Regions from separate parts of the Pseudoalteromonas sp. BSi20480 genome, predicted to be linked through region 1. Evidence: predicted binding sites of a transcription regulator. Region 1 holds the regulator's gene; the other holds the start of a gene.

The links. The regulator FliA, encoded in region 1, starts transcription of late flagellar genes. The targets are predictions, from matches to a motif close to CTAAAGNTNNNNNNNNNNNNGCCGATA.
Region 2: a site for FliA is predicted at 1,489-1,515, ahead of P20480_RS06360 (DUF5610 domain-containing protein). Genes of this name have one in related genera too.

The regions. Positions count from the first base shown of each region.
Region 1 is NZ_BADX01000166.1:62,869-84,817, forward strand. It holds gene murJ (murein biosynthesis integral membrane protein MurJ) at 1-230, opposite strand, end outside; gene rpsT (30S ribosomal protein S20) at 525-785, shown strand; gene P20480_RS18770 (response regulator) at 848-1,231, opposite strand; gene P20480_RS01955 (hypothetical protein) at 1,345-1,788, shown strand; gene P20480_RS01950 (hypothetical protein) at 1,896-2,141, shown strand; partial or broken gene smrA (DNA endonuclease SmrA) at 2,270-2,849, shown strand; gene P20480_RS01945 (2-hydroxyacid dehydrogenase) at 3,053-3,973, opposite strand; gene olsF (bifunctional ornithine lipid synthase OlsF) at 4,129-5,835, shown strand; gene dapE (succinyl-diaminopimelate desuccinylase) at 5,896-7,080, opposite strand; gene P20480_RS01930 (OmpW/AlkL family protein) at 7,343-7,996, shown strand; gene P20480_RS01925 (DUF2802 domain-containing protein) at 8,032-8,433, opposite strand; gene P20480_RS01920 (chemotaxis protein CheW) at 8,451-8,948, opposite strand; gene P20480_RS01915 (chemotaxis protein CheW) at 8,973-9,773, opposite strand; gene P20480_RS01910 (ParA family protein) at 9,777-10,547, opposite strand; gene P20480_RS01905 (flagellar motor protein MotB) at 10,560-11,519, opposite strand; gene P20480_RS01900 (flagellar motor protein) at 11,522-12,286, opposite strand; gene P20480_RS01895 (protein-glutamate methylesterase/protein-glutamine glutaminase) at 12,279-13,433, opposite strand; gene P20480_RS01890 (chemotaxis protein CheA) at 13,493-15,736, opposite strand; gene P20480_RS01885 (protein phosphatase CheZ) at 15,752-16,519, opposite strand; gene cheY (chemotaxis response regulator CheY) at 16,538-16,921, opposite strand; gene P20480_RS01875 (RNA polymerase sigma factor FliA) at 16,961-17,671, opposite strand; gene P20480_RS01870 (MinD/ParA family ATP-binding protein) at 17,698-18,558, opposite strand; gene flhF (flagellar biosynthesis GTPase FlhF) at 18,551-20,026, opposite strand; gene flhA (flagellar biosynthesis protein FlhA) at 20,047-21,949, opposite strand, start outside.
Region 2 is NZ_BADX01000115.1:200-4,477, forward strand. It holds gene P20480_RS06370 (2-thiouracil desulfurase family protein) at 1-274, shown strand, start outside; gene trmA (tRNA (uridine(54)-C5)-methyltransferase TrmA) at 285-1,382, opposite strand; gene P20480_RS06360 (DUF5610 domain-containing protein) at 1,545-2,672, shown strand; gene murI (glutamate racemase) at 2,750-3,550, shown strand; gene P20480_RS06350 (RNA recognition motif domain-containing protein) at 3,513-3,992, opposite strand.

The sequences.
Region 1 (21,949 bases):
CCTGCAGCTTGGGCAACAAAGAGCCTAACTTTATCATCACCTTGTTGCTCTTTTATTTCACTTAAAACGGGTACGAATGCCTGTGCGAAAGCGCCTTCTGCAAATAAGCGACGTAAAAAGTTAGGAATTCGGTTAGCAAATAAAAATACATCAGCCGCAGCACTTGCGCCGAGTAAATTGGCAACAACTGCATCTCTTACGAGCCCTAAAATACGCGAGATCATAGTCATACAACTAACAATCATACCGGAGCGAAATAAACCTTTTGACACCTTAAACCTACTTAAAAATCCCTAAGATACGCGATTATGCCACAGTCTTTTTTATAAATCGCTTTAAAGCACTAGGCTGGGGGTCTGTGCTTTGTTACAATAGCGTCATTAACTGCTAAAGCGGCAAATTAATGTTCGTTATAAGGAGCAGTTTTTCTTGAATAGTTAAATTTAATTGACATTCATGATAGAAACAGGCATATTCCACGGCCTTTAATTTAAGCTTTATTTTAAGATTGTTAGGAGCAAACCTTGGCTAACATCAAGTCTGCAAAAAAACGCGCTATCACTAGCGAAAAGAACCGTCAGCACAACGCAAGCCGTCGCTCAATGATGCGCACTTACTTCAAAAAAGTAGTTGTTGCTATTGAAGCTGGCGATAAAGAAGCTGCACAGCAAGCTTTTTCTGTTGCTACACCTATCCTAGACCGTTACGCAACTAAGGGTCTAATCCACAAAAACAAAGCAGCTCGTCATAAGAGCCGTTTAGCAGCTAAGATCAAAGCGCTATAATTTGTTTTGTTAGAATATAAAAACCGGACTTTTGCCGGTTTTTTTACTTAAAAGTTTTTGGACTACATAATTTCTAAATCTGGATAAAACTTTTTAAGCATGGCTGCTATTTTTTTAGGTGTAAACGGTTTTACGATAAACCCTTTAGCGCCTTTATCTATGGCATCTTTTACATTTTCAACAGCTGAATGCGCAGACACCATAATTACATTAGTTTCTGGACTCATCACGTTGATTTGTGCAATTAATTCTTTTCCGTCTCCATCCGGTAACTCAATATCCAAAAAAATCATACTGTATTTTGCTGCTTGGCATTCACTAATACACTGTGAGGCAGTAGATGCTTCCTTTACATTGTCTATCCCTAGATGCATGAGCGTTTGGCTCAAAAAACTACGCACCGTGCTAACGTCATCCACTATTAAAATTGATAGCTGCGTGTCCATCTTCATTCCTCATAGGCTATAAGCTAACTTTACGTTATTATAATAATTAGCTTAGTATATAAATTTACTATTTGAATTATAAAGACCTATGTAAAAAAGGCCAGATCTGCTTTATGTCAAAAACACCAAAAAAACAATCCTTGCTAGGTAAAACACCGGCAAGAAAAAATACAACACAAAAAAATAAAACTCGGGCAACTTCTCAAAGGCAGGCACAAACTAAACAACACACTATTGATACAGAGTTAAATAGCCAAAACCCTAAACCTAAAAAAGGGCTGTTAATAACGCTCGCTATTATTGCAGTTATCATTATAGCTTTTCCAAAACCAACTTTACTCACCTATAAAAAATTAGGGATGGTTAGCAAAAGTATTTATTGGCCTGGTGTATTTGGATACGGTGCAACGCTTGTTGACTCGCATTTACATCCTAAGTTTGACGATAAGCGTAAATCTCTCTATTTATGTAGTGATTTACAGAATCCTCAGAGCTGCCAAAAGTATCAAGTTATTGCTGACGACGGTCTCATTTCAGCGATTAAAAGCTACTTTTAGCATTAATAAAACTAATCTGAAAAATGTAAAATTACTTGGTTGAAAGGTGCGCAAAAGATCACCATAATGGCGCTCCTTTTTTCAACAACTGAACTATTGAAACGACCATGCTAAATGAGCTAGATTGGCTTTTAAACACGATACTACTTGCACTAGGTTTAGGTGCATTCTTTATTAACCACATAACATTACTGCGCGTAGCCGCCATAAGTGCATGTGGCCTGTTATTTTTATCATTTAGCTTAGATCTTATGTCGTCGAGTGTTATTTCAAATATGAGTTTAGTATTGATCAATACATTTTATCTGTTTAAGGTTTATACATTTGGGCAACTTAATGTAACTCAGAGCTAACAATTTCCCCTAGAATATTTTATAGCCCAGCATTGCTGGGCTTTTTTATTGTATAAATCAAAATGGTTGGGTAATTAGGTGAACTAAGATAATATTGACCTCGTACTACATTATTTTGAGATTTCGGTATGTCCTTATCTGATTTTGATTTGTTTTTATCTTCTATGGAAGATGTGACCCCTATTAGCAGTGATACTATTAAACCGTTATCAAGCAGCCCTCATTCTTCACTTGCGCAACAACAAAAGCGACAAGCGGCCGAAAATACTCTATCAACAGATGAAAAATACTTAAGCACAGAGTCTGTAGAGCTTGTTGAACCATTTGCTATATTAAGCTTTAAAAAAGACGGAGTACAAGGCCCTGTATTTAAAAACTTACGTTTAGCAAAGTATCAAGTTGATGCGACCTTAGACCTTCATGGCCAGCTACTTAAAAATTGCACGCAATACGCTCTTTAATTTTATTAATGACTGTCAGCAGCAAAATGTTCGCGTGGTGCTTATTAGGCATGGTGTAGGAATTAAAAATAAAACTAAACCAGGAATACTAAAAAGTTTTGTAAATAAATGGCTACCTGAATTACCGGCGGTTTTGGCATATCATACTGCACAGAGGCATCATGGAGGGAGTGGTGCGACTTATGTTTTACTCAAAAAAAGTGCCGATAAAAAACACGAAAATAGAGAAATCCACAGCAAGCGCTAAACTTGCTGTGGTGCCATTCTATAAAATAGTTGGCTGATTAAACCAAGCAGATACGCCTAATATTATTATAGAAATTATAATTAAGCTTAATCTAGCACCACCCTGATTTGTTTTCATTTCACCCTCTTTATATTTTTATTGTTGAGAACATATACAACATTAATAAAAATTACATATGTTAACAAGCTGTTTCTTTAAATTTATCAATATCCTTTCGTTCTATCTATTCGATTATTTAAAGTAATACCTTGCTGCAAGCGTTCAACGTTTTCTGCTATTTGTGCTGCAACACTGTTTATATCTGATAATGCAGCACAATGCGGTGTAAGGGTTATTTTATCATGCTGCCAATAAGGGTGTTCTTTACTAAGGGGTTCGTGTTCAAACACGTCAATGACTGCAGCCCGAAGCGAATTCTCTTCTAAGGCTTTAAGTAAATCAGTCTCTATAACATGCTCTCCTCGTGCAACATTTATAATAACAGCATGATTAGGAAGCAAACTAATTGTACTTTTATTGATAATACCTTTTGTTTTATTGGTTAATGGCAACAGGCAGACTAGATAATCAATGTTGCTAAGCATATTTTGAAGCCCTTGTTCGCCATAAAATAAATTAACTGTATTACTGGTTTTATGTGTATGAGCCCAAGCATTTACAGTAAAGTTATTAGCAATAAGTCGTTTCGCACATGCTTTACCTAGCTCCCCAAATCCTAAAATACCTACATTGTTTTGTTGATAAGCCCTTTTGGGCTTCCATTGGTGCTGCATTTGCTTAATAAAGTATTCTTTTAATCGTAATTTTTGCGCTAAAACATGGGTAAGTACATATTCGGCCATGTCTTGTGCCAATTTTTCATCAACTATACGCACTATATCTACGTCATCACCAAGCAAATTTAAATCAATACTGTCTACACCCGCACCAAATGACGATACCGCTTTAAGGTTTGGCAACTTTGCCCACATATCATGCGGTGCTTTCCATGCTAATACAAAATCAATAGCTTCTAGATTATTGCAATCTGGCCACTGCTGTATTTTTGTAGAGGGTAATCGGGCTTGTAATTGCGCTATTAACTTTGTGTTATCTCGACCTGTAATTGCTACTAATACCGACATAGTTACTTCCAAATAAGTTTTTATAAAATCCATACTGACTAATCAACACTTCGCACCCTTTACACTTTAAAAGGTCACACAACTGCAAAATAACTGTCACACCCTTTTTTTACTCTACAGATATGGCAGTCGTGCTAAATTAAAAAGAGGCTTGTATGATCAGTGTTGATAAAGTAATTGCAGCAAACTTACCACAATTAGAAAGCTCACCAAAAGTAAAAAGCCTAGTAAAAAAGGGATTAGGCTATTTACTACATGAACAAGAGTTTGTGGCGTTTGCCGACACCTACCCTCATTTACAAGGGCAAGAATTTGTTGAACAAGTTCTCGATGAGCTTAACTTTGATACACGTTACAAGCCAAAGCAAATAGAGCATATTCCTAGCGAAGGTAAATTAATTATTGTTGCAAACCACCCTATAGGCTCTTTAGATGCGCTTGCATTAATTAAAGTGATCTCAAGCGTAAGAAAAGATTTAAAGGTTGTTGCTAACCGTATGCTTATGTCGGTGACTCCAATGCACGACTTACTTTTACCTGTAAATAACTTATCTGGCACAAGTAAAAAACAAGAGCTTTATAATATTCACCAGCATTTAAAAAATGAGGGGGTATTATTGATATTTCCCGCGGGTGAAGTATCACGGCTGAGCCCTACAGGTATCAAAGATTGTAAATGGAACAGCGGTTTTTTACGCATGGCAAAAAAAGCCAATTGCCCTATATTACCTATTTATATAAAAGCTAAAAACAGCCCATTATTTTATGGAACTTCAATAATTTACAAGCCCTTAGCAAGCTTGTTACTAGTAAAAGAAATGTTTAAACAACGCCAGAAATCGTTAGAGTTTGAAATTGGTGCGTCTATTCCTCCAGCGTCATACCTCATAGAAAATTTAAAAGATAAAGAGATTGTTAATTTAATACGAAAGCAACTGTATCTTCTAACAACTAAAAAAACCTTACCACTTAAAACACAAACTCCTATTGCTGTTCCTGAGTGTAGAAAAGAGCTTAAAAAAGCAATAGATGCGTGTCAGCTTCTGGGGGAAACACAAGATGGTATGCATATTCATTTATATCAATATACGGGTAGCTCACCTATTTTTAGAGAGCTAGGTAGGTTGAGAGAAATAGCTTTTAGAGCTGTAGGTGAAGGCAGTGGAAAACGCCGTGATATTGATAAGTACGATATGGACTATCAACACTTAGTTCTTTGGGACCCAACACAATTAGAGCTGGTAGGCGCGTATAGGCTAGCTTGCGCTAAAGAAATAATTGATAAACATGGCCGTAAAGGGCTGTATACCGACAGTTTATTTACTTATAGCACTGAAATGGGCCCCTACCTAGAGCAAGGAATTGAACTTGGTCGTAGCTTTGTTCAACCAAAATATTGGGGGCGTAAAAGCCTAGATTACCTATGGTACGGCATTGGCGCTTATGTTAAAAACTACCCACAATATCGTTATTTATTTGGCGCTGTTAGCGTGTCTAATACGTTACCTGACCCGGCAAAGGCCATGCTAGTGTATTACTATCAGCATTATTATAAAACCGATGAAGTACTTGCGACTCCAAACAATGAATTCAAACTAAGCGAACATGAACTCGCGCAGTGTGACATGATTTTTTGCAAAGACGATGTTAAAGAAGACTTTGTAGAACTAAAGCATGTACTTGCTAACATGGGTGCGCAAGTTCCCACTTTATTTAAACAATATACAGAGCTATGTAAGCCTGGTGGAGTAAAATTTTTAAGTTTTAGCGTAGATCCCGACTTTAACAATTGCATTGATGGTTTAGTATTGGTTGACTTGCAAAATGTTAAAGATAACAAAGCAAAGCGATACTTAAGCTAATTGAAGCGAGGTTACCCTCGCCACTATCTGGGTTTTATTTGAGAACTAACTCACATAACATTACCGTTCTATATAAATACGTGAAAGTAAGTCATAATAAATTGCTTCAACTTTTATTAAGTCATCAATAGATACGTGCTCATTAACCTGGTGAATTGTATGGTTTCTTAGCCCACATTCAATTACTTGAGTATGGCTGTTAGCAAAAAAACGACCGTCAGATGTGCCACCACTGGTACTTAGAACTGGGTAGTTTCCAGTTTGACTATGTATGGCTTGTTCAACACAAGTAATTAAACTCCACTCGCTCTTAGGTTGGGTATAGTAAGGTTCACATGGACGCTCCCAATTAATAGTTATGTAACGTGAAAATTCATCCAACGAATTGTTCAATATCGATTTTATTTTTTCACTGCTGTACCGATGGCTATAGCGAATATTAAATGTTATCTCGCAGTGACTAGGGACTAAATTATCGACCACATTGTCAATATTTATGCCTGTAACTTGCAGTGTTGTTTTTGAGCCTGCGTCATCTAAGTGCCACGCTTGTTCACTCAGTTTATTGACTATTTTGGCACTAATATGTGCGGCGTTAATGGTATTTTGAGGATAAGCTACATGACCTGCCCTGCCCTTTACCAGAATACGTGCTGAAAGTGCACCTCGTCGACCGTTTTTAATTGTATCGCCAACATGTGTCGAACTAGTTGGCTCGCCTACAATACATCCGTCTAAAACAACCCCATTTGAAGAAAGCTTATTGGCTATTTGCGCAGAGCCAAACTCAGCCTCGCCTTCTTCATCAGAGGTAATGAGCCAATAAAAAGTCCCTGCTTTTGATGATGTGCTATTTATTAATTTTTTTGTTGCAGTCAGCATAGCTGCCACACCTCCTTTCATATCAGCAGCACCTCTTCCGTAAATTACCCCATCAATTATTCTTCCATCAAACGGAGGGGTTAGCCAGTCACCATTATCTGCGGGAACCACATCAATGTGCCCTGAAAAAGCGACACACGGTCCCTCATTGAATTTAATATGCGCAATTAAGTTAGTGACACCACTACTCGTAAACTTTTCACAGCAAAAACCTAGCTCACATAACTGCTCAACCAGCCAATCTATTGCACCGGCTTGATTCGGCGTTACTGATTTAAATTGGATAAGCGTTTGTAATTTATTTATTAATTCGGCGTTTAACCTTTGAGATGTGACTGTTTGTTGTGAAACAACTAAAGACATTTTTTAATACCTTTATTACTAAGTAAGGCATTATTAAATAGTGAGAGTATGACTAAGAGATGTCAGCTTTTATACATTCTGATGATTATTCTTTACATAGATTGTCAATCATTGCTGTTACGAAACAGCGCCAAAATTAATCTAAATCAATAAAATACTTTTCAACGTTCAATCATTTTTGAAACTTTGATCTAGAACAGGTTTTTCATATTTGTTAAGCGTAATAATGGCGTCAATCAAAAAGTAGTTCTTGGAGAACAACATGAAAACCCAAATTAGCATTGCATTATTAACCTCTTTATTAGCACTCTCTCCAGCTGCACACGCTAACTTCAGCGTAAATCTGGGCGCTATTAACGTAAACCCAGATAACAGTGGCTCTGCAATTAACGAAGCCCCCTCATTAGGTCTAAAAGGTGATTCTAATACTCAGCTAGGTATTACGGTAGACTATGCATTTAATGACAATTGGGTATTAGAATTGATTGCTGCTACGCCATTCTCTCATGATGTAAATGGAACAGGCGGTTTGGCTGGTAATAAAATTGCTAACATTAAACACTTACCACCCTCGTTAGTGGCACAGTATCACTTTTTAGATACAAGCTATCAGCTTAGACCATTCATAGGTGTTGGTGTTAATTATACAACCTTTTTTGATGAACAGCCTTCGCAAGCTCTTAAAACAACCCTTGGTACAGACGATGTTAAAGTTGAGCTAGATGACTCTGTAGGGTTTTTAGTACAAGTAGGGGCTAATTATACAATGGATGATCACTGGGGACTTCATGCAATGGTTTCTATAATGGATATTGATACAGATGCAACCGTGTACGCTAACAATGCAAAAGCATTAACATCAACAGTTGAGCTTGACCCTGTAGTGGCAATGTTTGGTGTGAAGTATAGTTTTTAAAGTCTAAGTACAGTGTTATGTGTGTAAAAAAGGCGCTAAGCGCCTTTTTTTTTGTGCAACGAAAACAATAACTCGGCCTCAGCCCTGGGTAACTCACACTCGCGAATAACTTCTTCTAAATCTGCACCTAACTCAACCATTTTCACAGCACGGGAATAAATCTTAGCATCGGGATCATCGTATTTTTGAGCCGATTGCTGCTGCAGTAAATCTTGGTTTTGTTGCTCAACCTCTAGAACTCGCTTGCCGATACTGAGTAAACCGGTTCTTAATTCAGCGGCTTCGCTTCTTAAAATATGAACTTGTTCTGCACATTCTTTAAGCTTTTGATGTACATCAGCAACATCGCTGGTGTGTTTATTTTTAAATGCAATAATAAGCGTTAACGATATAAGACCTACCGCTAACGCGCTTACAGCAATACTAAGTAACAGCATAGTTTATCTGGTAAAGCTTATAAATCGCTTAACTCATCCCATTCGTCATCACTAAGTAGCTTATTTAAATCAACTAAAATAAGAAGCTCATTATCTCGATTACAGACACCTTGGATAAACTTAGCGCTTTCTTCAGTACCCACATTTGGCGCACTGTCAATCTCAGAGCTACGCAGGTATACAACTTCAGAAACGCTATCAGCTAAAATGCCTATAACTTGTTCTTCAGCTTCAATAATTAATATACGTGAGTTATCAGTTGCATCAGCTGCTGACAAACCGAATCGAGCACGTGTATCAATAACGGTTACTACATTACCACGTAAGTTAATAATGCCTATTACATAAGAAGGCGCACCAGGGACTGGTGCAATCTCGGTGTAACGCAGTATTTCTTGAACTTGCATTACATTAACACCGTAGGTTTCCTCTTCTAGTTTAAAAGTAACCCACTGTAATATTTCATCATTATTATCTGCATTTTTATTTTCTGACAGTAATTTCTCTTGGTTCATGCTGTTACCCCATAATGGTCATTACTACTGACGGCTATCTAAGCCCTCTTCTAATAACGTATTTAAATTGTCTACATCTATTAAAGCACACATTTTTTCTTTAATAACCCCGGCAAGCCATGGGCGCTTACTTTGATCTGTACGCCATTTTACATCTTCTTTTGTCAATGTAATGTTATTTATAAGCTTCTCAGCTAATAATCCCCATTGGCTATCTCCTAAAGTTATTAAATACTGATAATCAAGTGATGCCTCTAGTTTTTCATCGAACTTCTCTGGCATAACCCAGCGTGCTGTATCTACAACATTGAGCTTTTCATCACGATTAAGCATAACGCCTTTAAACCACTTTGGTTTACCAAACAGGTGATTCACTTCACCTAATTGATGTATACCGCCAAGAGCTTTAAGCGGGACTGCTAGCGTAAGTCCTGCAACTTCAAAGAACAATGCCTGAAATTCGCCGTCAAAGTAATCTGACTCACTGTTATTTGAAAGATTTAATTGTTTCTGTTTTGCTATTTTAAGGTCTGTACTCGTTGTCTCTTTTGGCGTTTCAATGACGTTAACTTTCGGTGTTGTAGCTTCTGCTTCTTTAACTTCATGCGTATCATCTAACGAAGATGATTCATGCTCAGCCACTACTTTAACTTTAGTAACTGGCTTCTGACTTTCATGAGTGGCTTCTTCGCTTGGCAAGTCACCCGGTATATTTTCTAAAAGTTTTGCTACGGGCTCTAAGTCACTGGCAAGCTCTTCTTCGCAAAGTAAGGCACCTAAGTACTGAGTCATTACTTTTTCATTAGCAAATAATTGCTTACTCATTCATTAACCTTGTTCAATTAAATAATCTAATAATGCTTTATAAGCAAATACACCACGAGAGCGAGGACAAAACTCTATGGGTACTTTTTGTGCTAAGCTTGCATCTCTTAGTTTTGTATCTACGGGAATAACACCTGGCCAAACTTTGTTACCGTAAGTTTTTTGTAACGTTTTGTAGGCTTCGAGTGATGCCTTCGTTCTTTTATCGTACATTGTAGGTATTATAGTATATTCGTAACTTTTCGCCTGTGAGCTCTGCATTAATTCCATTGTACGCATCATTCTATCTAAGCCTTTAAGCGCTAAAAACTCAGTTTGAACAGGGACTAAAATGCGCTCACTCGCAGCCAATGCATTAACCATCAAAACCCCTAAAACAGGGGGACAATCTAAAATAGCATAATCGTAATGTTCACTTATTTTGGCAAGTGTCTTTTTTAAAATTAACCCCATGCCTGTTTTATTGCCCATGCTTCTATCTAATGTAGCAATAGCCATAGTAGCAGGTAATATATCTAAATTTTCGAGGGTGGATGGGCATAATGCTTGAAGTATCTCCTCACTTTGCATACTAGTTCCACGAGCGAAAATATCGTAAACACTGACCTCTAAATCCTCAGAATCAATACCAAAGTAATATGTTAAAGACGCATGAGGATCGGTATCTATTAGTAGTACACGCTTACCCTGCAGTGCTAAAGTACCAGCAAGACTGACCGCAGTCGTTGTTTTACCAACGCCACCTTTTTGGTTGGCTACAGTCCAAATCTTCACATCACATCCTAGTTACTGTTCATTGCGAGTTGTAATACGAATTCCACCATGTGGTAAACGAATAATTTTTATTGTGTCATCGTCTGACGGTAATTCTACTTCTGGCTCAGGCGCTACTGCCTCAACTATCGGCTCTTCTGCTGATTTATTTTTCTCTTCTGGCAACCCATATTTAGATAACGCTATTACTACTTTTCTATTTTCAGCTCGGCCCTCATCTGTGTCGTTAGGTGCAAAGGGTGAATACTGTCCATACCCTTCAATAGCCATTCGGGCCGAATTTATGCCAAGTGCTTCAAGCTCAACAAGTATTGAAGTTGCGCGAGCGACAGAAAGCTCCCAGTTAGAGCGAAATATTTCATTTTTAATTGTTTCATCATCTGTATAACCACGCACCCGTATATAGTTATCCACTGGCGCGACAATATCTTTTACAATTTTAACAACTTGTTTTGCTCTAGAATGAGCAACTGCGCTACCACTTGAAAATAACATACCTGAACTCAGTTCTATTATGAGCCAATCTTGATGCAATTCTAGATTGGCTTCACCATCACGTATTTCATCAATAAGCGCTGACTGAAGTTTCGTTAATAAGCTATCAAGTGGTTTTCCTAAATATTTTTGCTGTATATTACTTGTCTCACTTTGGCCGTCTAACAACTCTGGGCCTTGCTCTTCCTTGTTGATACTTTCGCCATACAGCAATTCATCTTCAGGAGTAACCCTATCAGTAAGTATTCCAGTACCATCTACCCCCGTACCTTGCTGAGAATAAACACGAGCCGACTTGTCGAATACTTGCTCTAGGGAATCGGATAAAATTTGGAAGTTTTCTTCTTTGTTAATCGCAATCGCATACATTACAACAAAGAAGGCAAACATAATGGTCATATAATCCGCATAAGATACTAACCAGCGCTCTGTATGCTGGTTTTTATGGGCCGAGCGACCAAATCGTCGACGCATCATTTTTATGCGTCCACTAGGCTTGGCCGTTCAACACGATAAGCTTCTAACTTTAGCTCAATGTTCATTGGGCTTTGGCCATCGCTGATTGCAATTATCCCTTCTGCAAGCATTTCGTGGTAAAGCATCTTTTCTTCTACACGTTGCTTGAGCTTATGTGCCATTGGCAAAAATAATAAATTAGCTAACCCCACCCCATAAATCGTTGCAATAAAGGCTGTTGCAACTCCAGCACCAAGCAATTGTGGATCGGTAATAAAAGACATAGCCTGAATAAGTCCAAGAACAGCTCCTAAAATACCGATAGTAGGGCTATAACCGCCCATTGCTTCGTATACACGTGCAGCTTCAAGCAAACGCTCACGCTCCAACATTAAATCTATTTCAAGCGTATCACGTAGCCTCTGCTCTGAACCGCCATCAACAAGTAAACTCAGCCCTTTTGCTGCATATACATCTGAGTGAGTTAGGGCCTCATCCTCTAATGCCAAATATCCTTCTTGTCTCGCTTTATGAGACCAACGTTTAACTTGCTCAATTGCATCATCAATATTGTAACTGGGAGTCACAAATACCCAGTGACTCATTCTAAGCATTTTTTTAAAGGTACTAGTAGACGTTTGCAGCATTACAGCGCCTACTGTCCCACCTAGTACTATAATGAGCGCAGGGCCATTAAAAAGGGCGGCAATAACACCACCTTCTAAATGATAGCCAATTGCTATAGCACTTAGTGCAACAATTAAACCAAGTACAGAAAGCTTATCCACAACCAGTTTCGCTTTTTATCCGCGTTGCAATATCGTCAAGCGCTAAACTCTCACTTGAAAGCCCCGCATTAGCAACAGCTTGTGGCATACCATAAACAACACAGCTTTTTTCATCTTGTGCCCAAATAGTGGCGCCAGTTTGTTTTAACATTCTTGCGCCATCTCTACCATCAGCCCCCATGCCGGTTAAAATAATAGCTAAAACATCTCCCTGATAAGCTTTTGCAATACTTGCAAATGTAACGTCAACACTGGGCTTATAAGTGATTCGCTCGCTATTGTCTTCAAAAACGCGCAATGTTTTAGAACCACCTCGACCTTCAACCATCATTTGTTGCCCGCCAGGAGCCAAATAGGCAGTTCCAGGGTCAAGACGATCACCTTGCTGTGCTTCTTTTACTTTTATTTTGCACAATCCATTTAAACGAGCTGCAAATGCCGGTGTAAAAGCAGCAGGCATATGCTGGATAAGTAAAATGGGATGCGGAAAATTAGCGGGTAATTGCGTAAGCACATTTTGTAAAGCAACAGGACCACCAGTAGATGTACCGATAGCCACAAGCTTGTATTGCTTGCCACTTGCACGAGTTGGTACGTTGTTTTGTGTTTTTGTTAATGTCGATGCGGTTGTTGAACGCTGAAAACTTCTATCTGGTTGCCTGATTGAAGACCCAGTATTACTGGTTTTATCAGGCACAGAGCGTGCCGCTGGTTTCTGGTGTGTTATTGGCCTAAAGGCTCTAGGAATGCGCTTATTACCAATTTCTTTGACTTTAGCTTGAAGGAGCTTTATCGCATCTTCATTATTACGTGCAATATCTTCAAACTTTTTAGGTAAAAAATCCATCGCTCCAGCATCAAGCGCATCAAGTGTTGCTGTTGCGCCAGCACGGGTTAAAGAGGAAAACATTAATATTGGCGTGGGGTTACTTGCCATTATCTCTTTAACAGCACTGATACCATCAAGCACAGGCATTTCTACATCCATCGTGATCATATCAGGACGAAGCTGAGCCGTTTTTTCTACAGCCTCTCTGCCATTAATGGCAAAACCTATAACTTGTATGTCGCTGTCTTGTTCAAGGATTTCGCTTACTCTACGACGAAAAAAGCTCGAATCATCAACAACTAAAACTTTTACGGCCATTTAGCTCTCTTATTAAATTTATACGTAGGTACACATCTTGTGTGTACCTACTTTATGATTTAGCCAGCGTAGTGTTTTAACATATTTGGAACATCTAAAATTAGTGCAATTCCACCATCTGATGTAATAGTTGCGCCTGCCATACCTGGAGTACCTTGCAAAAGAGCATCAAGAGGTTTAATTACAACTTCTTCTTGACCTATTAAAGAATCAACTACAAAACCAACCTGCTGAGTACCTATTTGAACAATAACAACATGACCTTGCGCTTTGCGCTGAGTGCGATCTGCTCCTTTAACTAACCAATGCTCAAGATAAAATAGCGGTATCGCTTTCTTACGTACAATAATGGTTAATTGACCATCAACAACATTTGTTTTGGTTAGATCTAAATGGAATATTTCGCTTACACCTGCTAATGGTAATGCAAATGTTTGTTCGCCAACTACAACCATCAAGGTTGGTAATATCGCAAGTGTTAACGGTACTTTTATTTCTAAAATTGTACCAACACCTAGCTCTGACTGAATACTCACTGAGCCATTAAGTTGAGTGATTTTAGTTTTTACAACATCCATTCCCACACCACGGCCTGAGATGTCAGAGATCTCTTCTTTGGTCGAAAATCCTGGTGCAAATATTAAGTTGTAGGCTTCAGTATCCGATAAACGACTTGCTTGATCGTGATCTATTACCCCTTTACCAATCGCTATCTTTTTGAGCTTTTCTGCGTCCATACCCGCACCATCATCTTTGATGGTAAGCAAAATATGGTCTCCCTCTTGAGACGCTGAAAGTGTAACATTACCCGTCCGAGGTTTGCCTGCTGCTTCACGGTCAGCTGGCATTTCTATACCGTGATCCACTGAATTTCTAACTAAGTGAACTAGTGGGTCTGCAAGTGCCTCAACTAAGTTTTTGTCTAAATCGGTTTCTTCACCAACAAGCTGTAAACTAATATCTTTATTTAAGCTTCGTGCTAAGTCACGAACAACGCGAGGGAAGCGGCCAAATACCTTTTTAATTGGCTGCATTCGCGTTTGCATTACTGCGCCTTGGATATCAGCCGTCACAACATCTAAGTTAGAAATGGCTTTGCCCATTGCTTCACTTTCTGAGTTAGTGGCTAAACTTACCAATCTGTTACGAACAAGTACAAGCTCACCCACCATATTCATTATTTGGTCTAGGCGTTTTGTGTCAACTCGGACTGTTGTTTCTGCTTGCGGAGGAGCTGGCTTTTTCACAGCTGCAGGCGCTGGAGCTGCTTTTTCTGCAGGCTTTTGCACTGGTTTTGGCGCAGCGGCTTTTACAGGTTCAGGCTTTTTAACAGGCTCACTTACCTTAGCCACAGGTTTAGCAGCGGGCTTCGGCTCTGAAGCTGCAGGGCTCTCTATTGATTTAGGGGCACCTGATCCATGAAGTTCGTCAAGCAATGCTTCAAACTCATCATCGCTAATTTCATCATCGCTAGAATCACTTGCAGGTGAACGTGTTGAAGGCGTTGCAGAACTTTCTGCAGAATTATTAGTTGCTGTTTGCTCTTTTACAGGCTCACTGGCCGCAACAGCACCAAAGCTTCCAACGCCATGAAGTTCATCAAGTAAGTTGTCAAACTCATCATCTGTAATGTCTCCACTGACATCACTACTACTGGACGCGCTTTCAGCTACTGGGCTTTGACCTTTTCCATGTAATTCGTCTAGTAAGTTTTCAAATTCATCTTCTGTTATTTCGTCAATCTGAGTTTCATCATCGCTTTGTTCAACTGTTCCACCGCTAAATAGCTCGTCAAATGCAAACGGATCTTCTTCATCAGTTCCTGAGGCTTCCTCGGCAACTGGGGCATCAATAACCTCGGCTTGAGGTTCTTCAGTTGAATCAACGGGTGAGTCACCAGCAAGCTCTTCTTCTGTTGGAGGTAAACCTAGTTTATGAAGGGTTTCAAGAAGTTCGGGATCGGCGGGTTCTGGTTTGTCACGATTTTGAATGGTGGCAAACATCTCGTTAATCGTATCGAGAGCTTGTAAAATTACGTCCATCAATTCCGAATTAACCGTTCGTACGCCTTGTCTAAGCAGGTCGAAGACATTCTCTGCGCCATGACATGCGTCAACGAGCTCGGTCATAGCTAAAAACCCAGCACCACCTTTTACAGTGTGAAACCCTCTAAATATGGCATTGAGTAATTCGGTGTCCTCTGGATTGTTTTCCAGCTCAACTAACTGTTCAGATAAAAGCTCTAGGATTTCTCCTGCCTCTACAAGAAAGTCTTGTAAAATATCTTCATCGACTTCAAACATGCAGTTACTCTCCTCTTAGAAGCCCAAACTTGATAAAAGATCATCGACTTCATCTTGATCAGATACAACATCATTACGTGATTCTTTATCAATAATAGGGCCTTCTGGACCTGCTAAAGTTTGTTCGTCTAATGGTTCATTTGTTTTTTGTTGTTCTATTTTTTCGGCTTTGCTTTCGCTTTGATCAGCGAAGGCTGTCAAAAGATGAATTAAGCTTTCTTCAACTTCTCTAACAAGCTCAATAACTCGGCGAATAACTTGGCCGGTTAAATCTTGATAGTCTTGTGCCATAAGTACATTAGTCATCAAACTTTGCAGCTCATCGGTTTTATGATGAGAATTGTTCATAAACTTATCAATGCTGTGGCATAACGATTTAAACTCCCCTAACTCAATCTCTCGATTCATTAGGCGATCCCATGTCGGTTTGATATGAGATATTTCGTCTGCCAACTGTTGAGCAATTGGTAGGCTAGCCTCAACAGCATCCATTGTTTTATTCGCGGCATTTTCTGTCATTTCTATAACATAATTGAGCCGTTTTTTTGCATCTGGAATAGCATCGGTAGTTAAGTCAGATAAGCGAGTGTCTAGCTCAAAGCTTTTTAAAGCTTCATGCAATTGACGGGTTAACTTTCCAACCTCAGCAAATATTTCAGATTGCTCCTTAGAAGCGGTATCTAAAATTAACTGATTGGCTTTGTCTTGCTCACCGTTTTCTAGAAAAACAACGAGCTGACGAGCTTGTTCTAAAGTTATTTGAGGCGCAGCAAGTGCTGACATAAGCCTCTCCCCCTATCATTAGCCTAAACGTTCAAATACTTTTTCTAATTTAGTTTTGAGTGTTCCAGCAGTAAATGGCTTAACGATATAACCATTCACACCTGCCTGAGCTGCCGCTATAATTTGTTCTTTTTTAGCTTCAGCCGTTACCATCAATACTGGAATGTGTTTAAGCTTATCATCCGCACGTATTGCTCTAAGTAGGTCTATACCCTGCATTCCTGGCATATTCCAATCGGTAACAACAAAATCAAATACTTGATTTTGTAGCATTGGCAAAGCGGTTGACCCATCGTCTGCTTCTTGAACATTAGTGAAACCTAAGTCACGCAACAGATTTTTAATAATACGTCTCATTGTTGAAAAATCGTCAACAACCAGAATTTTCATGTTTTTATCCAAAACATCCCCCAGTGAGGTCTTAACCTTGTTTACTTACTACTAATTTATCCAGTCATTGATTTTAGCTTTAAGCTTAATCATCGCCTGACCATGTATTTGACTTACACGCGATTCACTTACATCGAGTATATGCCCTATTTCTTTTAAATTCATTTCATCGTTATAGTACAAAGACAGCACCATTGCATCACGTTCTGGTAAAGATTTTATTGCACCTAATAAAGACTCGTTAAACCGCTCATTTTTAACATTATTAAACGGTTTGTCTAGCGCTAAATCTTGGCCCACTGGACTGATGGCATCTTCATCAACACCAAGGTCTTCAATACCGAGTACTTTACTTGCATTTACATCGTTTAAGATATGATGGTACTCATTTAACGAAATTTCAAGTTTTTCAGCAACTTCTATATCTGTCGGCTCACGGTTTAAGCTTTTTTCTAAAAATGCAATTGTTTCGGCCACCAAACGGCTTTTACGATGCACTGAACGGGGTGCCCAATCGCCACGTCGCATCTCGTCAAGCATTGCCCCACGAATACGAATCCCCGCAAAAGTTTCAAAGCTAGCCCCTTTGGTTGCATCAAAACTTTTAGATGCTTCAATCAGACCTATCATTCCTGATTGTATTAAATCGTCCAGCTGCACGCTGGCTGGTAAACGCGCTATAAGATGACATGCCACTTTTTTGACAAGTGATGCATGTTTTTCAACAATCACATTTAAATTTTGTGCTGATTGATATCCCATAACTTTATTCACCAATGTTGTCATAATTAGCCGTTTACTAGTTTCTCTATGAAAAACTCCAGATGACCTGATGGTTGATTAGGTATTGGCCATTTAACTGCTTTTGTTGCTAACGCTTGAAACGCAAGTGCCGCCGGCGAATTAGGAAAAAGCTCTACAATAACTTTTTGGCGACGCGTTGCTTTGCGCATATTTTCGTCGTAGGGAACCGTTGCGACCAGGTCCATTGATACATCTAAAAAACGATCGGTCACTTTGGAAAGTTTAGCAAATAACTCTTGCCCTTCACGCATACTACGGACCATATTTGCAACAATTTTAAATTTGTATACACCATGCTCGCGACTCAACACTTTAATGAGCGCATAAGCATCTGTAATCGATGTGGGCTCGTCGCATACAACAACCATGACGTCTTGTGCCGCGCGAGAAAAACTCAGCACCATGTCTGAAATACCTGCGGCTGTATCGACAATTAAAATATCAAATTCTGTATTTAATTCACTAAAAGCCCGTATAAGTCCCGCGTGCTCTGAAGGCGACAATTCAACCATACTTTGAGAGCCTGACGTTGCGGGTACAATCTTTATACCTGCGGGGCCTTCAACTAAAATTTCATCAAGTTCACATTCACCAGATAAAACATGTGATAAGTTACGTTCAACACGTAGTCCTAGCATAACGTCACAGTTTGCTAAGCCTAAATCGGCATCAAGAACCAACACTCTGTTACCTTGCTGGCCTAATGCAATTGCAGTATTCAGAGAAACATTTGTTTTTCCTACTCCACCTTTACCGCCAGTGACAGCGATAACTTTTACGCCGTTGTTATTGTTTTGACTCATTTTGCGCAGGCCACTTGCTTGATCTAATACTGTGTTAATCATACATCCCTACTGTGCTTGGCGCCACTGCTTGGTGCCTTGAATGTTGTGCTTTTGCTCTTTTTAAATAGAGTTGCTCAGCCTTTTTAACTAGTTTTTCAGCATTTGCAACTCGAATATCTTCTGGTACTCGTTGACCGTTAGTAAGATACCCTATTGGAAGGCGATTTTGAATCGCTATACTAATAATCTCACCTAAACTTAAAGATTCATCTAATTTGGTGAATATACAACCACTTAACTGCACTTTTTTAAAGTGCCTAACGGTTTCTTGCAACACATGTATTTGCGATGTTGCGCTGAGCACTAAATAACTGCGAATATCAACACGCTGATTACGCATTAGCGTATTAAGTTGCTCTGTTAAGCGCAAGTCGCGTTGGCTCATACCCGCAGTATCAATTAATACTAGTCGTTTATTTCGTAAATGATATAAAACTTCAGCTAATTCATTAGCATCTTTAACTTGCTTTACACCACAACCTATAATTCGGCCATAAGTGGCGAGTTGCTCATAAGCACCAATTCTGTATGTGTCTGTTGTGATTAAAGCAACTTTGTCTGCACCGTATTTTTGTGCGCCAAGCGCAGCTAATTTAGCAACGGTTGTTGTTTTGCCAACACCCGTTGGGCCGACTAAGGCGTATACACCGCCTTGACGTAAAATCTCGTTGTTGGTTGTCTGCATCTGATCTTCAACCATTGTTAAAAGTGCTTTCCAACCTTGCTGGCGAGATACATCGTCAGGTACGAAGCACGCCATTTGCTCAGCAACATCTTTATCTATTCCCATACCGACTAAGCGATCAATCATGCATGCACGAGTAGGATCGCGTCTTGCCATGTCTTGTTGCATAAGCCCTGACACTTGATGTTCTAACAATTGACGAATGGCATTCATTTCGTCACGCATTGACGAAATTTGCTCACTTTCAGTATGCTTAGTTTCTTGGCGAGGTGTCACTGGACTGTCAAGATCATCAAAACCACTTTCTAAATCATCAAATCCAAGGCTGTCTGCTTGTGTTTGCGGACGCGCTGAAGCTTGACGTTCATTAGTGAACATAGGACGAGGACGCTGCTCTTGAACTGGCTCTTGGTAGTTGTCTGTAGTATCAATACCTGATTGAGAAAACATAGAAGCCAATTCTGCAGAACGAGGGCGTGGGGCTTGACGCTCTAATAATGCCTGAAGACTATCGGCTACTTTCGCTTGTGGCTCTGGTTTAGCGCGAAGAGGCTCTGGTTTTACAAAATTATGCACTGGCTGTGTTTTTGTTGAGCTTTGTGCTGGAGCGCTAACTGCCTGCTCTTTTTTAGGGGCTGCTTTGTCATAATCTACTGCTGCTACAATTTCTACACCGTTAGCTAGCTTTTTATTTGACATAATAACCGCATCAACACCTAATTCGTCTTTAACTTCTTTAAGTACTGTGCGCATATCTTTAGCAAAAAAACGTTTAATTTTCATGATTCAACCCCTTTAAAATCTTATTGTTGGCCAACAGAGCTGACTATCTTGATCTGTCTCTCATCTGGTACCTCTTGATAAGACATCACCCTTAAACCTGGGATGGTGTACTTAACAAAACGAGATAACACAGTGCGTAACATTCCCGACGTTAGCAATATTGAAGGTTCACCGGACATTTCTTGATTTTGATGCGCTTCATTTAGTGACACTTGAAGTCGCTCTGCAAGTCCTGGTTCTATACCGGCACCTTCGTCGCCTGCATTTTGTAGTGACTGATGCAACATCTGTTCCAACTCAGGCGCCAAGGTTATGACAGGGATTTCTGAAGACATGCCTACAGCGTCTTGAACGATTAATCGACGTAATGAAATACGTACTGCAGCCGTTAGCACATCAGGGTCTTGACTACGTGGCCCATACTCAACAAGGGTTTGTACAATTGAGCGCATGTCACGAATTGCAACGCCCTCATTAAGTAGATTTTGTAGTACTTTTACTATCACAGTTAACGGTAATACGTCAGGGACTAAACCTTCAACTAAGCGAGGGTGGCTTTTACCTAACATATCTAATAAGTTCTGTACTTCCTCGTGACCTAAAAGCAGTGCTGCGCTGTTAGTAAGCAACTGGCTAATGTGTGTAGCCACAACCGTCGCTGAATCTACCACGGTATAGCCTAGCGATTGCGCTTCGTCTTTTTGATCTGGTTTTATCCATACCGCATCAAGCCCAAAAGCAGGGTCTTTAGTTTCAACCCCTTTAATTGGCCCAAATACTTGACCTGGATTTATTGCCAACTCATCACCATGCTTGAGTTCACCTTCACCGGTAGATACCCCCATAAGCGTAATTCTGTATGCATTAGGGTCAAGCTCTAAGTTATCGCGAATATGTACGGGTGGAACTAAAAAACCCAGCTCTTGAGAAAGCTTTTTACGTACTCCCTTAATACGATTTAGTAGCTCTCCGCCTTGAGACTGGTCAACCAAAGGAATTAATCTATAGCCCACTTCTAAGCCAATTACATCTACTTGCTGAACGTCGTCCCAGCCTAGTTCTTTTTGCTCTTGCTTGTTGGCAACACCCGTACCAGCAGTTCCATTTGCAGCAGCCTCGGCTTCTGCTGCAGCCACTTTTAATTTACTTTGTTGAGTGTAATAAGCTAAATAACCTAATAATGCACCTAGGCTTAAAAATGCTAAATGAGGCATGCCAGGCACTAAGCCCATGGTAATTAATATGCCAGAGGCTATAAATAAAGATTTTTCGTTGCCAAGTTGTTTCTTAAACTGGTCGCCCATATTGAGAGACTCGTTTTGGCGTGTTACTACAATTGCGGTACCAATTGATAGTAGTAATGAGGGGAGCTGAGCCACTAAGCCATCACCAATCGTAAGGAGTGTGTAAACTTCCATAGCTTGGCCAAAGCTTAAGTCATGCTGGATCATGCCAACAAATAGACCACCAACAATGTTGATAATTAAAATGACGATACCCGCAATAGCATCACCTTTTACAAACTTACTTGCACCATCCATTGAGCCATAAAAATCGGCCTCGCGGGTTACTTCTTCTCGGCGATCGCGCGCTTGCTCGGCACTAATAAACCCTGCGTTTAAATCAGCGTCAATTGCCATTTGCTTACCAGGCATTGCATCAAGTGTAAAACGTGCAGATACCTCAGAAATACGCCCTGCACCTTTAGTGATTACTACAAAGTTAATAATAATCAGAATTAAAAATACCACTAAACCAACAGCATAATTGCCGCCAATCACAACTGAGCCAAAGGCTTCTATTACCTTCCCCGCAGCATCTCCTCCATTATGTCCCTCTAACAATACAACACGTGTACTGGCTACGTTAAGTGCTAAACGCATAATTGTGGCGATAAGCAACACGGCCGGAAACATACCAAAC
Region 2 (4,278 bases), on a different contig from region 1:
GGGGAAAGTAATTACTAATTCAGGCGAAGATGTAACAGAGCAATTTCAAACTGGGGCTAATATAGCGCTAGAACTTTGTAAAAAAAATAAAGTTCGTTTTGCTTTACTTAAAGAATCGAGCCCTTCTTGCGGACGAAATACAATATATAATGGAAAGCATCGCGGAATAAAAATCGAAGGTCTAGGTTTAACTGCAGCATTATTAATAAAGAATGGAGTTCAAGTATTTAGTGAAGAGCAAATACCAGCACTTATAAAAGCACTGGCACTTTAATTTTGGTTGGTTATTTACGCTGTAAGAAAACACCCGACTCTATGTGATGTGTATAAGGGAACTGATCAAATATCGCAAAGCGCTTAACGTTATGCGAACGCGTTAAATGATCTAAATCGCGTTCCAGTGTGTCAGGATTACACGATATATAAATTATGTTTTCGTAATTAGCCACTAAATCACAGGTTAACTCATCCATACCAGCGCGTGGCGGGTCGACTAATATGGTTTGGCAGTCATAGCTTTTAAGGTCAATACCGTCTAAACGAGAAAAAGTACGTTCGCCATTCATTGCTTGAGTAAACTCTTCGCTCGACATACGAATAATATCTAGGTTGTCTACATTGTTTTTGGCAATGTTATATTGAGCAGAGTGAACAGACGATTTAGATATTTCAGTTGCGAGTACTTTATTAAAAGATCCCGCTAGCGCAATAGAAAAGTTACCATTACCGCAGTAAAGCTCTAGTAAATCATTTTTAAGTGGTTTACATAAATCTTGTGCCCACTCAAGCATACTTATATTTACTTTTGCATTAGGTTGCGTAAAGCTATTTTCTACTTGTTGGTAAATTAGTTCTTGGCCATTTACAGTTAATTGCTCTGTTACAAAGTCATCACCTAGCACTTCTTTCTGCTTACGTGCTCGGCCAATAAAATCTATTTTATATTTTTCACTCAGTTTTGCCTTTAGTGACTTAATTTCACGTAGCCATTCATCATCAAGCGGCTTGTGATAAAGCAAGCTCACTAAAATTTCACCACTGAGTGTAGACAGGTAATCTATTTGAAATAGCTTTCGGCGTAAAACCTCGCATGGTTTAAGGTTTTCAATCATCACCTGCATGATTTCACCAACAAGCGGTGCCGCAGGGTCAAACGTATCAACGCGTATTTTTTCTTTAGTTTGCTGATCAAACATTATATGAAACAGATCGTCTCCATCATGCCATACTCTAAATTCGGCACGTTGGCGGTAGTTAATTGGCTCCGAGCTAAATACTTCTAGCTGCTCCACACCAAAACGTTGAAACTGTGAAGTTATACGCTGTTCTTTTTCACTTAACTGCGCTTGGTACTGTGTGGTATCTATTTTAATAACTGCCATTCGCGTTACTACCTTATCTAAGATCTGTTTATCGGCGCTATTGTAGGGAGCGGTTCGCATTTGTCTAGTTTTGGCTAGAATAAATGATGTTTTTTTGCACGGTTTACTTTAGTTTTTTATGCCCTGGCCGATAATAAACTACGCATGCTCAGGAGACGATTCATGAAAATAGGCAATTATGGCTTTATACCAAGCCAGAACATAAACAAATTCAACAACAAAGCTGACGTACAACAACCTACCATCGCGTCTCCGCAAGACAGCTATCAGCAACGAGGTAAAGAATTAGCTGCTAAAGTTTTAGGTGATAAAATGGCAGAGCAGCTTGGTTTGCCAGTTCAAGAAAAAAAAGCAGATAAGCCCCTTTTTGATTTTGAAGCAATAGTTAAAAATGTACTCGACTTTGTCACCGGCGCCGTTAATAAAGCAAAAGCTGATGGTGCCGATGACGATAAATTAAAAGGTATGCTAAGTGATGCCCGTAAGGGGGTTCAAATAGGTATTGATGACGCCGTTGATGAGTTAAAAGAATCCGGCGTTCTGAACGATGAAACCCAAGAGGGAATCAACAAATCAAAAGAAGGTATTTTTGATGGTCTTGATAAGTTTGAAGATAATTTGTTCAACCCAATGCCAGCTAGTGTGGGGGTAACCCAAGCACAATACGCAAGTTTAAGTAATAATGCTCAGTACAGTTTCACCACAGCAGAAGGTGATGAAGTAACAATAAGTTTTGCCGATGCATTTAAATCTCAGTCTGCTAGTAGTTATCAGCGTGGTGAGGGAGGGGAGGCATTCGTAAGTGAATCATCACAATCGAGAGAGCTTTCATTTTCAATGTCAGTTAACGGCGACCTTAATGATAAAGAGCAAGAAGCAATTAATGAGCTAATGGAAAACCTACAAAACGTAAGTAAGACCTTTTTTAGCGGCGATTTAGAGCAGGCATTTGAAGAGGCGCAAGAGCTTAGTTTAGGCAATGAACAACTTGTCGCATTTTCAATGGATTTACGCCAAACCAAAACAGTTGCTGCAATAAAGGGTTACGAAGAAAATAAGCCGGCTCCAGAAAAAGTAATTGCAGATAAAGTAGCGCCTTTTAATGATGACCTCCGAGAGGCTTTTTCTAAAGCAACCGAGCTAGGTATTCAAAATCAATTATCAGGTATTATGCAGTGGCTTAATGAAGATCAAAGTGAGATCGATAAACTGGTTGATTACACAAAAGCTATGTTTGAAAACCTTAATAAGTTAAATAGCGCGACAAAGCAAACAGCAGAGGAAGTTTAACCTCAACATTAAACTACTTTCTTTTGCAAAAATCACATGGCAAACTGCCGTTCTAATCTAATAATAGGAACGGTCGTTTGTCAGCGCATATAATGGTTTTTGATTCAGGGATTGGTGGCACAACAGTACTTGATCATATAAAGCAACGTATCCCGAATGCTCAATATAGCTATTTTATGGATAATGCTTTCTTACCTTATGGGGCTCAAACACAACAAACAATTATTAATCGTTTGTGTTCGCTCATTCATTTCATTAAGTTAAACAAGCTAAACGTCGATTTAATTGTAATAGCATGCAACACGGCATCCACATCGGCATTAAGTGCTGTACGCAAAATTACAGATATACCCATAGTTGGCGTTGTACCAGCAATCAAGCCCGCCGCAGAATTAACACGTTCAAATCACATTGCTTTACTGGCAACACCTGCAACAATAGCGAGCTCATATACAAATAAGTTAATAGCGCAGCACGCTAGTAATGTAACTGTTAACTTATATAGCAGTGTTGAGTTGGTAAACGTTGCTGAATTACTTTTCTTTAATGGCTATTTAGATACAAATAAATTACATGCTGTACTTGAAGGTTTGAATATTGAAAAGCAAACGGATGTGCTTGTATTGGGGTGTACTCACTTTCCGATACTTACAAAGCAGATTAGTGAGCACTTTAAAAATAGCATTCAGCTGGTGGATTCTGGTGCAGCAATAGCAAATAGAGTTATTTATCTACTAACCGAGTCAGGTTTATTAGCACAAAATATACCTGGCATAAAAAAGCCGCTGCAATACTATGCAACGGCTAATGTGATCAGCGATAAACTTGCGGTTAAGCTAGTTAAACTGATTGATCCGCCTGAGTTCGAAGCGTATTAGAATCATCTTCTTGTTTTTGTTTTGCTTCACGAACTTTTAAAGTACGTTGTTGGAACTCACTATCGTTCAAGTTAGCAATAGCATTGTCTGCATCAGCTTGCGCCATTTCAACAAAACCAAAGCCACGACGTTTGCCTGTATTTTTATCCTTTAATAGACGAACGTTGAATACTTTACCTTGCTCTTCAAACAAAGCACGAACAACACCTTCGTTTGCACGGTAAGGAAGGTTACCAACGTAAAGTGTTTTAGTTTTTACTTCGGCCTCTTCTAAAACGTCAGAAGACATAGCAGCAATAACTAGCCCACCTATTAATAAGCCAACAGCAAATACAATTGCAGGGTCAAGTTCTAAGCTTCCAAGGGCGAACTTAACAATAACAAAACCAACTACAGCAATAACAACAGAAAAGATAAAAGATTTTTGATCGGGTAATTTCATTTTAGATCTACCAATAAACAGGAAATAAACATTAATTTAACATTGTGAACTTGCTATCTTAACGTCTTAAACGAACTTAGCATTGATATTTATATGAAATTATAAAAAGCAGTGTAAAAAAACATCAATTTAAGCGTGTTTTAACATGATTTTTTGTGGTTTTGTTCTAATTTTGTTCGAACAGTAAAAAGATCTAAAAAAAGGGTTGATCTGTTTTCGGATCTCCCTATAATGCGACCCCACTGAGACGGGAAACGCCGAAGCATAGCAAAGTGTTAGCGGCTCA